Linked DNA regions of Syntrophobotulus glycolicus DSM 8271. The protein of the gene in region 2 binds, or shares a complex with, the protein of the main gene of each other region. Links are inferred from orthologs where the notes say so. Each region holds a gene or a part of one and is shown on either strand. Other genes may lie near its edges.

Evidence for each region.
Region 1: the proteins of rimM (region 2) and rpsS are in contact, whole or in part, in a crystal structure (PDB 3A1P), measured with the Thermus thermophilus proteins. The link is inferred for Syntrophobotulus glycolicus DSM 8271 from one-to-one orthologs. Residues at the interface, in WP_008632437.1 of Thermus thermophilus: Val4, Glu5, Ile6, Gly7, Arg8, Arg22, Gly23, Glu24, Val26, Leu84, Glu85, Glu86, Gly87, Arg88, Tyr89, Tyr90, Tyr91, Phe92, Leu94, Asp111, Ile112, Leu113, Asp114, Ala115, Gly116, Ala117, Gln118, Asp119, Val120, Ile122; in WP_011173711.1 of Thermus thermophilus: Lys28, Arg29, Leu30, Lys32, Thr48, Gln56, His57, Val58, Pro59, Val60, Tyr61, Thr63, Met66, Glu73, Phe74, Pro76, Thr77, Arg78, Arg81, His83, Gly84, Lys85, Glu86, Ala87, Lys88, Ala89, Thr90, Lys91, Lys92, Lys93.

The regions. Positions count from the first base shown.
Region 1 is NC_015172.1:406,880-411,698, reverse strand. The notes cover bases 1,427-4,286. They hold rpsS (30S ribosomal protein S19), read right to left. Parts: upstream 3,068-4,286; coding sequence 2,786-3,067; downstream 1,427-2,785. Other genes in these bases: rplD (50S ribosomal protein L4), read right to left, coding at 4,227-4,286; rplW (50S ribosomal protein L23), read right to left, coding at 3,947-4,234; rplB (50S ribosomal protein L2), read right to left, coding at 3,088-3,915; rplV (50S ribosomal protein L22), read right to left, coding at 2,422-2,763; rpsC (30S ribosomal protein S3), read right to left, coding at 1,755-2,417. Also shown: rplE (50S ribosomal protein L5), read right to left, coding at 1-4; rplX (50S ribosomal protein L24), read right to left, coding at 25-369; rplN (50S ribosomal protein L14), read right to left, coding at 399-767; rpsQ (30S ribosomal protein S17), read right to left, coding at 832-1,092; rpmC (50S ribosomal protein L29), read right to left, coding at 1,118-1,318; more of rplP, read right to left, coding at 1,305-1,426; more of rplD, read right to left, coding at 4,287-4,819. UniProt on the Escherichia coli protein: In the E.coli 70S ribosome in the initiation state it has been modeled to contact the 23S rRNA of the 50S subunit forming part of bridge B1a; this bridge is broken in the model with bound EF-G.
Region 2 is NC_015172.1:2,341,236-2,346,782, forward strand. Bases 1-2,742 are described here. They hold rimM (ribosome maturation factor RimM), read right to left. Parts: upstream 1,756-2,742; coding sequence 1,246-1,755; downstream 1-1,245. Other genes in these bases: SGLY_RS11555 (RNA methyltransferase), read right to left, coding at 1-384; trmD (tRNA (guanosine(37)-N1)-methyltransferase TrmD), read right to left, coding at 421-1,233; SGLY_RS11570 (KH domain-containing protein), read right to left, coding at 1,839-2,069; rpsP (30S ribosomal protein S16), read right to left, coding at 2,087-2,353; ffh (signal recognition particle protein), read right to left, coding at 2,429-2,742. In the rest of the region: more of ffh, read right to left, coding at 2,743-3,808; YlxM family DNA-binding protein, read right to left, coding at 3,872-4,237; SGLY_RS11590 (amidohydrolase), read right to left, coding at 4,368-5,547. UniProt on the Escherichia coli protein: One of at least 4 proteins (Era, RbfA, RimM and RsgA/YjeQ) that assist in the late assembly stage of the 30S ribosomal subunit.

The sequences.
Region 1 (4,819 bases), 1.9 Mb from region 2 along the record:
CCACCTGAGTACCTCCCTTCCAAATTATTTCTTCGTGCTGTCCACAAAGCTATGTCCGCATTTTTTGCAGACTCTGAATTTACCTTGTTCTGTTATCTTCATACTCCGCCTTGTTACTGAATTGCATTCTGTGCAGTACAGCATAACATTGGAGCTATTAATTGGGGCTTCCTTTTCTACAATCCCACCTTGAGGCAATGCTTTTGTCGGTTTGGTATGTCTCTTTACGATATTGACCTGTTCGACAACTACCCTGTTTGCCTTAGGCAGTACTTGCAATACTTTACCTTTTTTACCGGCATCTTTGCCGGTTATGACCATAACCGTGTCGCCTTTTCTGACATGAACCTTGTGATTCTCGGCGGCCATTAACTTTCACCTCCGTCCGGCACGTTATCTTACAATACTTCCGGTGCTAACGAAACAATTTTCATATAGTCTTTTTCTCTTAATTCACGGGCCACCGGTCCGAAAATACGGGTACCTCTCGGGCTTTTATCATCCCTGATGATTACGGCAGCATTTTCACTGAATCTAATATAAGAACCATCGGCTCTCTTGATTTCCTTGGTTGTACGGACAACCACCGCTTTAACGACATCTCCCTTTTTGACAACGCCACCTGGTGTTGCTTCTTTAACTGAAGCAACGATGACATCGCCAATGGAAGCATAGCGACGCTTTGAGCCGCCCATCACCCGGATACAGAGAAGTTTCTTTGCTCCAGTGTTATCTCCAACCTTTAGTGTAGTTTCAGCTTGGATCATCCGGTGTGACCTCCCTTCTGTTGCTTGAATTCAATTTATACTCTTTGTTTTATTCCCGTCAGTATTACAGAACAACGGCCTTTTCAACGATATTGACCAGTCTCCAGCGTTTTTCCTTGCTTAAAGGCCTGGTTTCCATAATTAAGACAATGTCTCCAATTTTGGCTTCATTGTTCTCGTCATGAGCTTTATATTTTTTGGTGTTTTTCACGGTCTTTTTATATTTAGGATGGCTTTCCAAGGTTTCGACCGCTACAACAATGGTTTTATCCATTTTGTCACTGACTACTTTTCCGTATCTTTCTTTACGCTGTGTTCTTTCCACTGTTCACTGCCTCCTTTCCCAATCCTCAAGCACGGTTAAGTTCGCGCTCACGCAGAATGGTCTTTCCTCTGGCGATTCCTTTACGTACATCTCTGATACGCATTGGATTATCCAGCTGTCCTGTCGCTAATTGGAAACGCAAATTGAACAGTTCGGTTTTCAGCTGGTCGATTTGCTTTAAGAGTTCTTCATCCGTCATGTCTCTTAAATTCTTACTCTTCGCCATTTGCGTCACCTCCAGCCTGTTCAGCAACTTCTTCCCTGCGGACAAACTTGCATTTGATCGGGAGTTTATGCATAGCAAGACGAAGTGCTTCACGAGCTACTTCTTCCGAAACTCCTGCGAGTTCAAACATTACTCTGTTGGGCTTTACAACCGCAACCCAGTATTCGGGCGCCCCTTTACCGCTACCCATACGGGTTTCGGCAGGCTTTGCCGTGATTGGTCTGTCCGGAAAAATATTGATCCACACTTGACCGCCACGTTTGATATAACGGGTCATGGCAATACGGGCCGCTTCAATCTGACGATTGGTGACCCAGGCCCCTTCCAGCGCCATCAGGCCATATTCCCCATAGGTTACCTTATTCCCTTTGTATGCTTTCCCTTTTATACTGGGACGAAATTGCTTACGGTGTTTTACTCTGGTAGGTACAAGCATTTATTTTCCTCCTTCCTCCTGAGCAGCTTTCTTGGTCGGAAGAACTTCTCCTTTGTAAATCCAGACCTTGACGCCGATTTTGCCGTAGGTTGTATCAGCTTCAGCAAAACCATAATCAATATCGGCACGCAGGGTATGAAGCGGTACTTTTCCTTCGTTATACCATTCGGTACGAGCGATTTCCGCTCCACCAAGACGTCCGCTACATGAGATTTTGATCCCTTGGCCGCCTGCACGGATGGTGCGTCCGACTGTCTGCTTCATTGCCCTACGGAAAGATACTCTTTTTTTCAGTTGTTGAGCCACGCTTTCTGCAACCAATTTGGCATCCAGTTCAGGTTTCTTGATTTCTACAATGTTTACGGCAACCTGTTTTCCACCGGTCAGTTTTTCTAAATCCCTGCGCAGATTCTCAACTTCCGTGCCGCCGCGCCCAATAACAATACCGGGTTTAGCCGCATGAATGGATACTTTGACCCTGTTGGCTGCTCTTTCAATCTCAACCTTGGGAACTCCAGCCTGTTGAAGTTTCTGCACGACGAATTTACGAATCTGAAGGTCCTCGTGGAGGAGATCACCGTAGTTCTTATCAGCATACCAGCGGCCTTCCCATGAACGGATAACTCCGATACGAAGACCATTTGGATTAACTTTTTGACCCACTTCCTTAGTCCTCCTTCTTATCCCCGACTACTACTGTGATATGACTGCTTCTTTTCCGAATCCTGTCTGCTCTTCCCATAGCACGAGGCATTATGCGCTTCATGGTTGGTCCCTGATCGACAAAAATTTTGGTGACATACAGATCATCGGCACTCAATTCTAAATTGTGTTCTGCATTGGCTACTGCCGACCGCAGAACTTTACTCACAGGTTCGGTGGAACCTTTTGGCGTAAAACGCAAGATAGCCAGTGCCTCCTCAACTTTTTTTCCGCGGATCAAGTCAACAACCAGGCGGACCTTGCGAGGAGAGATACGGACATGTTTTGCAATTGCCTTAGCTTCCATATTTGCTTACCTCCTCTTCAAGTTATCTAAGTCCACTGGACTTTTCGCTGCCGGCATGACCTTTATAAGTTCTGGTCGGTGCAAACTCACCGAGCTTGTGCCCAACCATATCTTCTGTTACATATACCGGAACATGCTTGCGTCCATTATGGACTGCTATCGTATGACCTATCATTTGGGGAAATATTGTTGATCTTCTCGACCAAGTTTTCAATACCTTTTTTTCCCCTGCCTGGTTCATATCTTCTACCCTTTTCAAAAGGCGGGCCTCAACAAAAGGTCCTTTTTTCAGAGATCTGCTCATTCTGAGGTCTCCTTTCGTTTCTACTTATCTCTGTGTTTAACAATAAACTTCTCACTGAGACTTTTCTTCTTGCGGGTCTTAGCTCCCAGTGCCGGTTTGCCCCAAGGGGTAACCGGATTGCGGCCGATTGGGTTACGGCCTTCACCACCGCCGTGGGGATGGTCTACCGGATTCATAACCGCACCGCGGACCGTCGGGCGGATACCCAGCCAACGGCTTCTTCCCGCTTTACCGATAGAAACATTTTCATAATCCAGATTTCCTACCTGGCCAATAGTCGCCCGGCATTCGATATGGATCATCCTCATTTCACCGGAAGGAAGCCTGAGCGTCGCATATTTACCTTCCTTAGCCATAAGCTGAGCAGAACCCCCTGCTGAACGCACCAGTTGTCCGCCTTTGCCTTTTTTCAGCTCAATGTTATGCACCAGTGTACCAACCGGGATATTTTTGAGTGGAAGGGTGTTTCCTACCTTTATATCAGCATCCGCTCCGTTAATGATCTCCTGTCCGACTTTAAGTCCGAGAGGAGCAATAATGTACGCTTTGCTGCCATCGGCATAATTGAGAAGCGCAATATTTGCTGAGCGGTTAGGATCGTATTCCACACTGGCCACTCTGGCCGGAATACCTTCCTTGTTTCTCTTGAAATCAATGATACGGTACATTCTTTTGTGCCCGCCGCCTTTATGGCGGACCGTCAAGCGTCCCAGATTATTTCTGCCGCCTTTTTTACGCAGGGGAACCAGCAATGAACGCTCGGGCTCAATTCTTGTTATTTCTTCAAAAGTCAAAACCGTCATCTGTCTGCGCCCCGGTGATGTCGGCTTAAATGATCTAGTTGGCATTTATTTCCCTCCTTTGCCTGAGGTGGTTATATTACAAACCAGCAAATCCTTCAATTTTATTTCCCTCTTTAAGGGTGACAATGGCTTTTTTACGATTGGAAGTGCGGCCAAGATAACGACCGACTCTCTTTTCTTTGCCCTTCACTGTCATGGTCGTGACTTCTTCAACCTGGACTTTAAACATTTTTTCGACTGCCGCTTTAATTTCAATCTTATTGGCTGCAGGATTTACCCAGAAGGTGTATTTGTTTTGTTCAATCATCCCTACCGACTTTTCAGAGATAGTAGGATAGATCAGGACATCTCTCGCGTCACGCATTTCCATACACCTCCTCCGCTTTGATTACAGCCTGTTTAGAAATAACCAGCACATCATGTTTTAAAAGATCCACAACATTAATGCTTTCCGCACTCGCTGTTTTGACCCCCTGAATGTTACGGGCTGAAAGCTGAACATTCTTGTCACTGCCTTCTGTTACGACCAAGGCTTTTCTGTCCACCTTTATCGCTTCCAGGAATTTCACCATATCTTTTGTTTTTGGTGCATCAAATTTCAGATCATCAACGACAATCAGATTACTTTCATTGACCTTGCTGGAAAGAGCTGAGCAGAGGGCAAGACGCTTTACTTTCTTGGGAACTTTTTTGCTGTAATCCCTTGGTTTTGGCCCAAATACGATACCGCCGCCTCTCCAGAGAGGAGAACGGATCGTACCTGCTCTCGCCCGGCCGGTCCCTTTTTGACGCCATGGTTTGCGTCCGCCGCCTCTGACTTCACTGCGTCCCAGAGTAGAATGCGTTCCTACTCTGGCATTCGCCATCTGCGCTACAACTACCGAATGCATAACACCGATATTCGGTGTTACACCAAATATTCGTTCGTTAAGTTCTATTTCTCCAACCG
Region 2 (5,547 bases):
CTTTTTGCGCATGCTTTCATAACTGACCGCATCTGGATAAAGACGGGCATCGGTTGCTATGACATGGACCCTTTTGCCTTCCTGTTCTCTTGCTATATCTGATAAGGCATCCTCCACTGACGCGACCAGGCGTACCCTGGAAAAAGCCTCATAGCGGTCAGGATTGTACTCGGCTCCGAAGCCCTCCCGCCAAAAACCCATAATTCTCTGGGCCAAAGCATGCTGGGCCGGAGCGGGGTGTACGACATAATAGCGTTGAAGCCCGTAAGTTGCCGAGCAGCGCGCAATATCGTGCAAATCAAGATTCGTGATAGAAGTGGCCACTTCCTCCATATTCTTGTTATAGACCGGTGCATGAACTAATGCGATATATAATTCCCCCATAAGGAAGATCCCTCCGCGGTTTTTCTTTACCATTCCTTAGCTTTTTTCAGTCTTCCTTTGCCGGAGCGCTTTCTTGGAAGGGGGCTTTAAATGCTCCCATTTTGGCCTGGCCTCTGCTATGGCCTCCGTCTCACCGGCCAGCTCCTCCAGCAGCTCATAGTCAGCAGAGCAGAACTTGGCCGTCAGGCTTAAATCAGGGCGCCGTAAAAAGGTACGCCGGATTGCTTCTTTGCGCCGCCAGCGCTGAATATTGGCATGATGACCGCTCAGCAGGATGTCCGGCACTCTCATTCCTTCAAAATCAGGAGGTCGGGTATATTGGGGATATTCCAGCAGTCCTTCGGTTAAGGAATCATCTACAGAGGAATCCGCTTTACCCAGGACTCCCGGAAGATGCCTGCTGACAGCATCAATAATAACCATAGCAGCCAGTTCTCCTCCTGTCAGCACATAATCCCCGATGGAAATCTCTTCATCGGCCAGAGATCTGATTCTTTCATCATATCCTTCATAATGTCCGCACAAGATCACCAGCTCATCTGCCCTGGCCAGTTTTTTGCCCATTTCCTGGTTAAAAAGCTTGCCCTGAGGAGTCATGAGCAGAATCTTTCTCCGGCCTTCTGCCGGAGGCAAATCCCGGACAGCGGCATAGATCGGCTCCGGCTTTAAAACCATTCCCGAACCGCCGCCAAAGGGAACATCATCAACATTTTTATGCTTGCTGACAGCATATTCTCGAAAATTCACCAGTCTGACAGAAATATGTCCGGCTTCACCGGCCCTTTTCAGAATGCTTTCTCTAAGCGGGGCAAACATTTCCGGGAAAATCGTCAGTACCGTAAAATCCATATGCCTCACCTCTCAGTCAAGTAAACCTTCCGGCAGGATGACATCCATCCGGCCGGCCGGAACATCGACCTTTTGCACAACAGATTTGAGAGCAGGGATATAGAACTCTCCTTTGGCTCCCTTGATCAGGTAGACATCATTCGATCCGGTTTCCAAGACCTGAGTCAAAGTCCCAAGAAGAATATTATTTTCATAAACCCGCATTCCCTCCAGCTCGAAATAGTACCAGCCTTCGGCCAGAGGGGGAACCTTATCTCTGGTGATTCTCACTTCAAACCCGCGCAGCCTTTCACTCTGTTCCCTTGTTTCCAGCCCTTCCAACTCAAGAAATACCATCCCTTTGGGATCTATCCGGGATTTAAGCACCTTGTATTGAGTTACGACTTCTCCCTTAGCCAGAAAGACACTTTGCAGATTCTTGAACCTGCCGGCATCATCGGTAATCGGGTATATTTTCAACTCGCCGTTAATTCCCTGAGGTTTGAGGATTTCACCCACCAGAACTGTCTCTTTGATATCCACAAAAGCGACCTCTTTTCCAATATCCGCCTCTTCCCGAGCCGTTTAGGCCGGGAAGTCAAAAAGGGCCTGCGCCCTTCTTAACATCACTGGTCTATGTCAACGATCACTCTACGTCCGTCTTTAACGGCTGCAGCCTTGACAACTGTACGGATGGCATTGGCAATTTTTCCCTGTTTGCCGATTACCTTGCCCATGTCCTCAGGAGCAACTGTCAGTTGAAGATGAATACTTTTCTCCGTTTCGGTCTGGGAGACAATAACCTGATCAGGCCTGTCTACCAGAGCTTTGGCCATGACTTCAACAACATCCTTCACAGGATCACCCCTAGCTACTATTTCTTGGATTGATGAAACTTTTCCATAATGCCGACTTTCTTAAATAAGGATTTGACCGTATCGGAAGGCTGAGCGCCTTCTTGAAGCCATTTCATTGCTTTAATTTCATCAACCTTGACGTCGTGGGGATTCTTTGTCGGATCATAGTAACCGATTTCTTCAATAGGTCTTCCATCACGACGGGATGCCGAATCACAAACAACCACACGATAGAAAGGATTCTTTTTTGCGCCCATCCGGCGCAGGCGGATTGCTGTTGCCATAATATCACCTCCTCATCAGGATAATTCCGATTTTTTATGATCTTTTTTCTATTTATAAGGATTGATGATGAACGATCAGAAAGGGAAAGGCAATTTGAACGGCAATTTTTTGCCGGCAGCTTTTTTCCCTTTTTTATTCTTCCCGGACTTGGGCGGCCCGCCCATTCCGGGAAGCCCGGACATCTGCTTCATCATTTTTTTCGTCTGCTCATATTGTTTAATCAGCTTGCCGACATCCTGAACTGAAGTCCCGCTTCCTCTGGCAATCCTTTTTTTGCGGGAATCTTTAATCACTGCCGGTCTGGTGCGTTCTTCCACTGTCATTGACTGAATCATCGCTTCAACTCTGGCAAACTCTTTATCATCGATCTGCACATCTTTAAGCTGTTTGCCGATTCCCGGAATCATTTCCAAAACCGAGGAAAGTGATCCCATCTTACGCAGTTGATTGATCTGATCCAGAAAATCATCAAGAGTCAATTCCTGCTTGCGGATCTTTTCTTCCAGCTCTTTGGCTTTTTTGTCGTCAAAGGCATTCTGAGCCTTTTCGATTAGGGTCAACACATCTCCCATGCCCAGAATTCTTGACACCATCCGGTCCGGATAAAAAACTTCCAAAGCATCCATCTTTTCTCCGACCCCGGCATATTTAATCGGGCAACCGGTAACAGACCTGACGGAGATCGCGGCCCCGCCGCGTGTGTCCCCGTCGAGCTTGGACAAGATTACCCCGCTCAGGGCCAGCTTGCTGTTAAATGTTTCAGCAACATTTACCGCATCCTGACCGGTCATGGCATCAACAACAAGCAAAATCTCATGGGGTTGGACAACAGCTTTAATGTCCTCCAGCTCCCCCATCAGCTCTTCATTGATATGGAGACGGCCCGCCGTATCAATAATAACCGTGTCATGCCCGTTCTTTCCGGCATAATCCAGGCTTTCCCCTGCTATCTTAACCGGGTTTTCCTGTCCAAGAGAAAAAACAGGTACTTTAATTTGCTCCCCTAAAACCTGGAGCTGTTTAATCGCTGCCGGTCTGTAAATATCACAGGCGACCAAAAGCGGGTGTTTACCCTGCTTTTTCAGCATATTGGCCAACTTGGCCCCATGGGTCGTCTTCCCCGCTCCCTGCAGCCCCACCAGCATAACCACAGTGGGAGGTTTAGAGGATATGGCCAGCTTGCTCTCCGACCCGCCCATCATTGCGACCATTTCTTCATTGACAATCTTAATCACATGCTGGCCCGGTGTGAGAGATTCCAGGACTTCCTGACCTACCGCACGCTCTTTGATTTTGGCAATAAGATCCTTGACTACCTTGAAGTTCACATCAGCTTCCAGCAAGGCTACCCTCACTTCGCGCATTGCTTCATTCACATCGGCTTCAGTCAGTTTGCCTTTACCTTTTAATCTTTTAAATGTTGCCTGCAGTTTTTCACTTAGCCCTTCAAACATGGCCATCCGTGTCAACCCTCTTCTCTTGACAATTCATTATCTCATTGATCTTTGCCTTACCCATTATTTCAAGGTATCACTGATCATCTGTTTTATTTCAAATCCAATATCCTGTTTTTTCATCCATCCTTCTTCCGAACAAAAAGACTCCCGCTCCAGACTCTGCAAAAGAGCCTCTATTCTGGCAAGCTTTTCCCTCTCCATTTCAAATTTTTGAACAAGAAGAAGCTTGCTTTCATAATCATTGAGGATCTTTTCCGTTCTTTTCAGAAGGTCATGCACCGCCTGCCGGCTGATTTCTTCTCCCTCGGCAATCTCCGCCAGAGAATAATCCAGATTATAATATAGATCCCATATTCTGCTCTGCTTTTCAGTAAGCAGAGGCCCGTAAAAATCAAATAAGAACGCCCTTCTGGCCAGATCCTTCATGATTAGACGCAACCTCTCGGGAAAAAGTTTAATTTTCGATCAGTCGTACCTGTAAAGCAGTTTTCCTTTACACTTTGGTATTTTATAATGAGGGAAAACATTTGTCAAGTGCCTTCCCTCTGTCCGTATTTTATCCTACAGCTTCTGCGATTCTTTTTGCTCTATTCTCCGTTTCGGTACAGACCTCTTTTTGATCAATCTTGAAAAGCTGCCTGTCTGCCATCAGTAAACACCCGTCAACCATTACGGTACGAACATCATTGCCTTTGGCACAGTATACGAGATGAGATACCACCGAGAATCGGGGATAAAAATGGGGCTGGTCAAAATCAACGCTGATCAGATCCGCCTTATACCCCGGTTTCAGCATCCCCACCTTATCCAAGCCTAAAGCCTTTGCCCCGTCAACTGTAGCCATTTTTAATACAGTATAAGCGGGTAAAGCTTCGGGACCGGATACCAGTTTTTGCAGAAAGGATGCTGTGCGTATTTCGGAGAACATGTCCAAGTCATTATTGCTGGAAGTCCCATCAGTCCCGATACCGACAAGAATTCCCCTGTCCAGCAGAGCTTTGACCGGGGCAGCCCCGCTATTCAGCTTCATATTGCTTTCCGGATTATGGGCAACAGCGACATCGTTTTTCCTCAGAATATCCATCTCCTCTTCGTCAAGATGGACACAATGAGCGGCAAGCACCGGCCCACCGAAGAAATCCAACTGTTCCAGCCACTTTGCGGGGGATAATCCATACTTCTCTTTGATTGTTTCGACTTCAGTCAACGTTTCTGCCAGGTGAATATGTATTCCTGTCCCAAGTCTGTCTGCTTCCTTTTTAACCGTCCGCAAAACATCTCCCGGACATGTATAGGGGGCATGCGGTCCAAAATAAACTTTAATCCGTCCTGCTCCTGCCCCATGATATTTCTCAAATAATTCAATATTGTTTTTCAGAGAACGAAGACCGGTCTCCTTCTCCAAAGCGACGATACCTCTGGCCAATACCGCTCTGATTCCCGTGTCGATTACGGCCCGGGCTACATCTTCCATAAAAAAATACATATCGGCCATCGCTGTCGTACCTGATTTGATCATTTCGGCAAAGGCCAGTTTACTGCCCCAATAGACATCTTCCCCTTGCAGCTTTTCTTCAAACGGCCAGACTTTCTTTTCCAGCCAGGGCATCAAGGGCATATCGTCGGCATATCCGCGCAGCATCGTCATCGCCGCATGAGTGTGGGTATTGATCAGTCCCGGCATAATGACATCATTTTGCAGATCCAGGATTTGATCAGGCTCAAATCCATCCGGT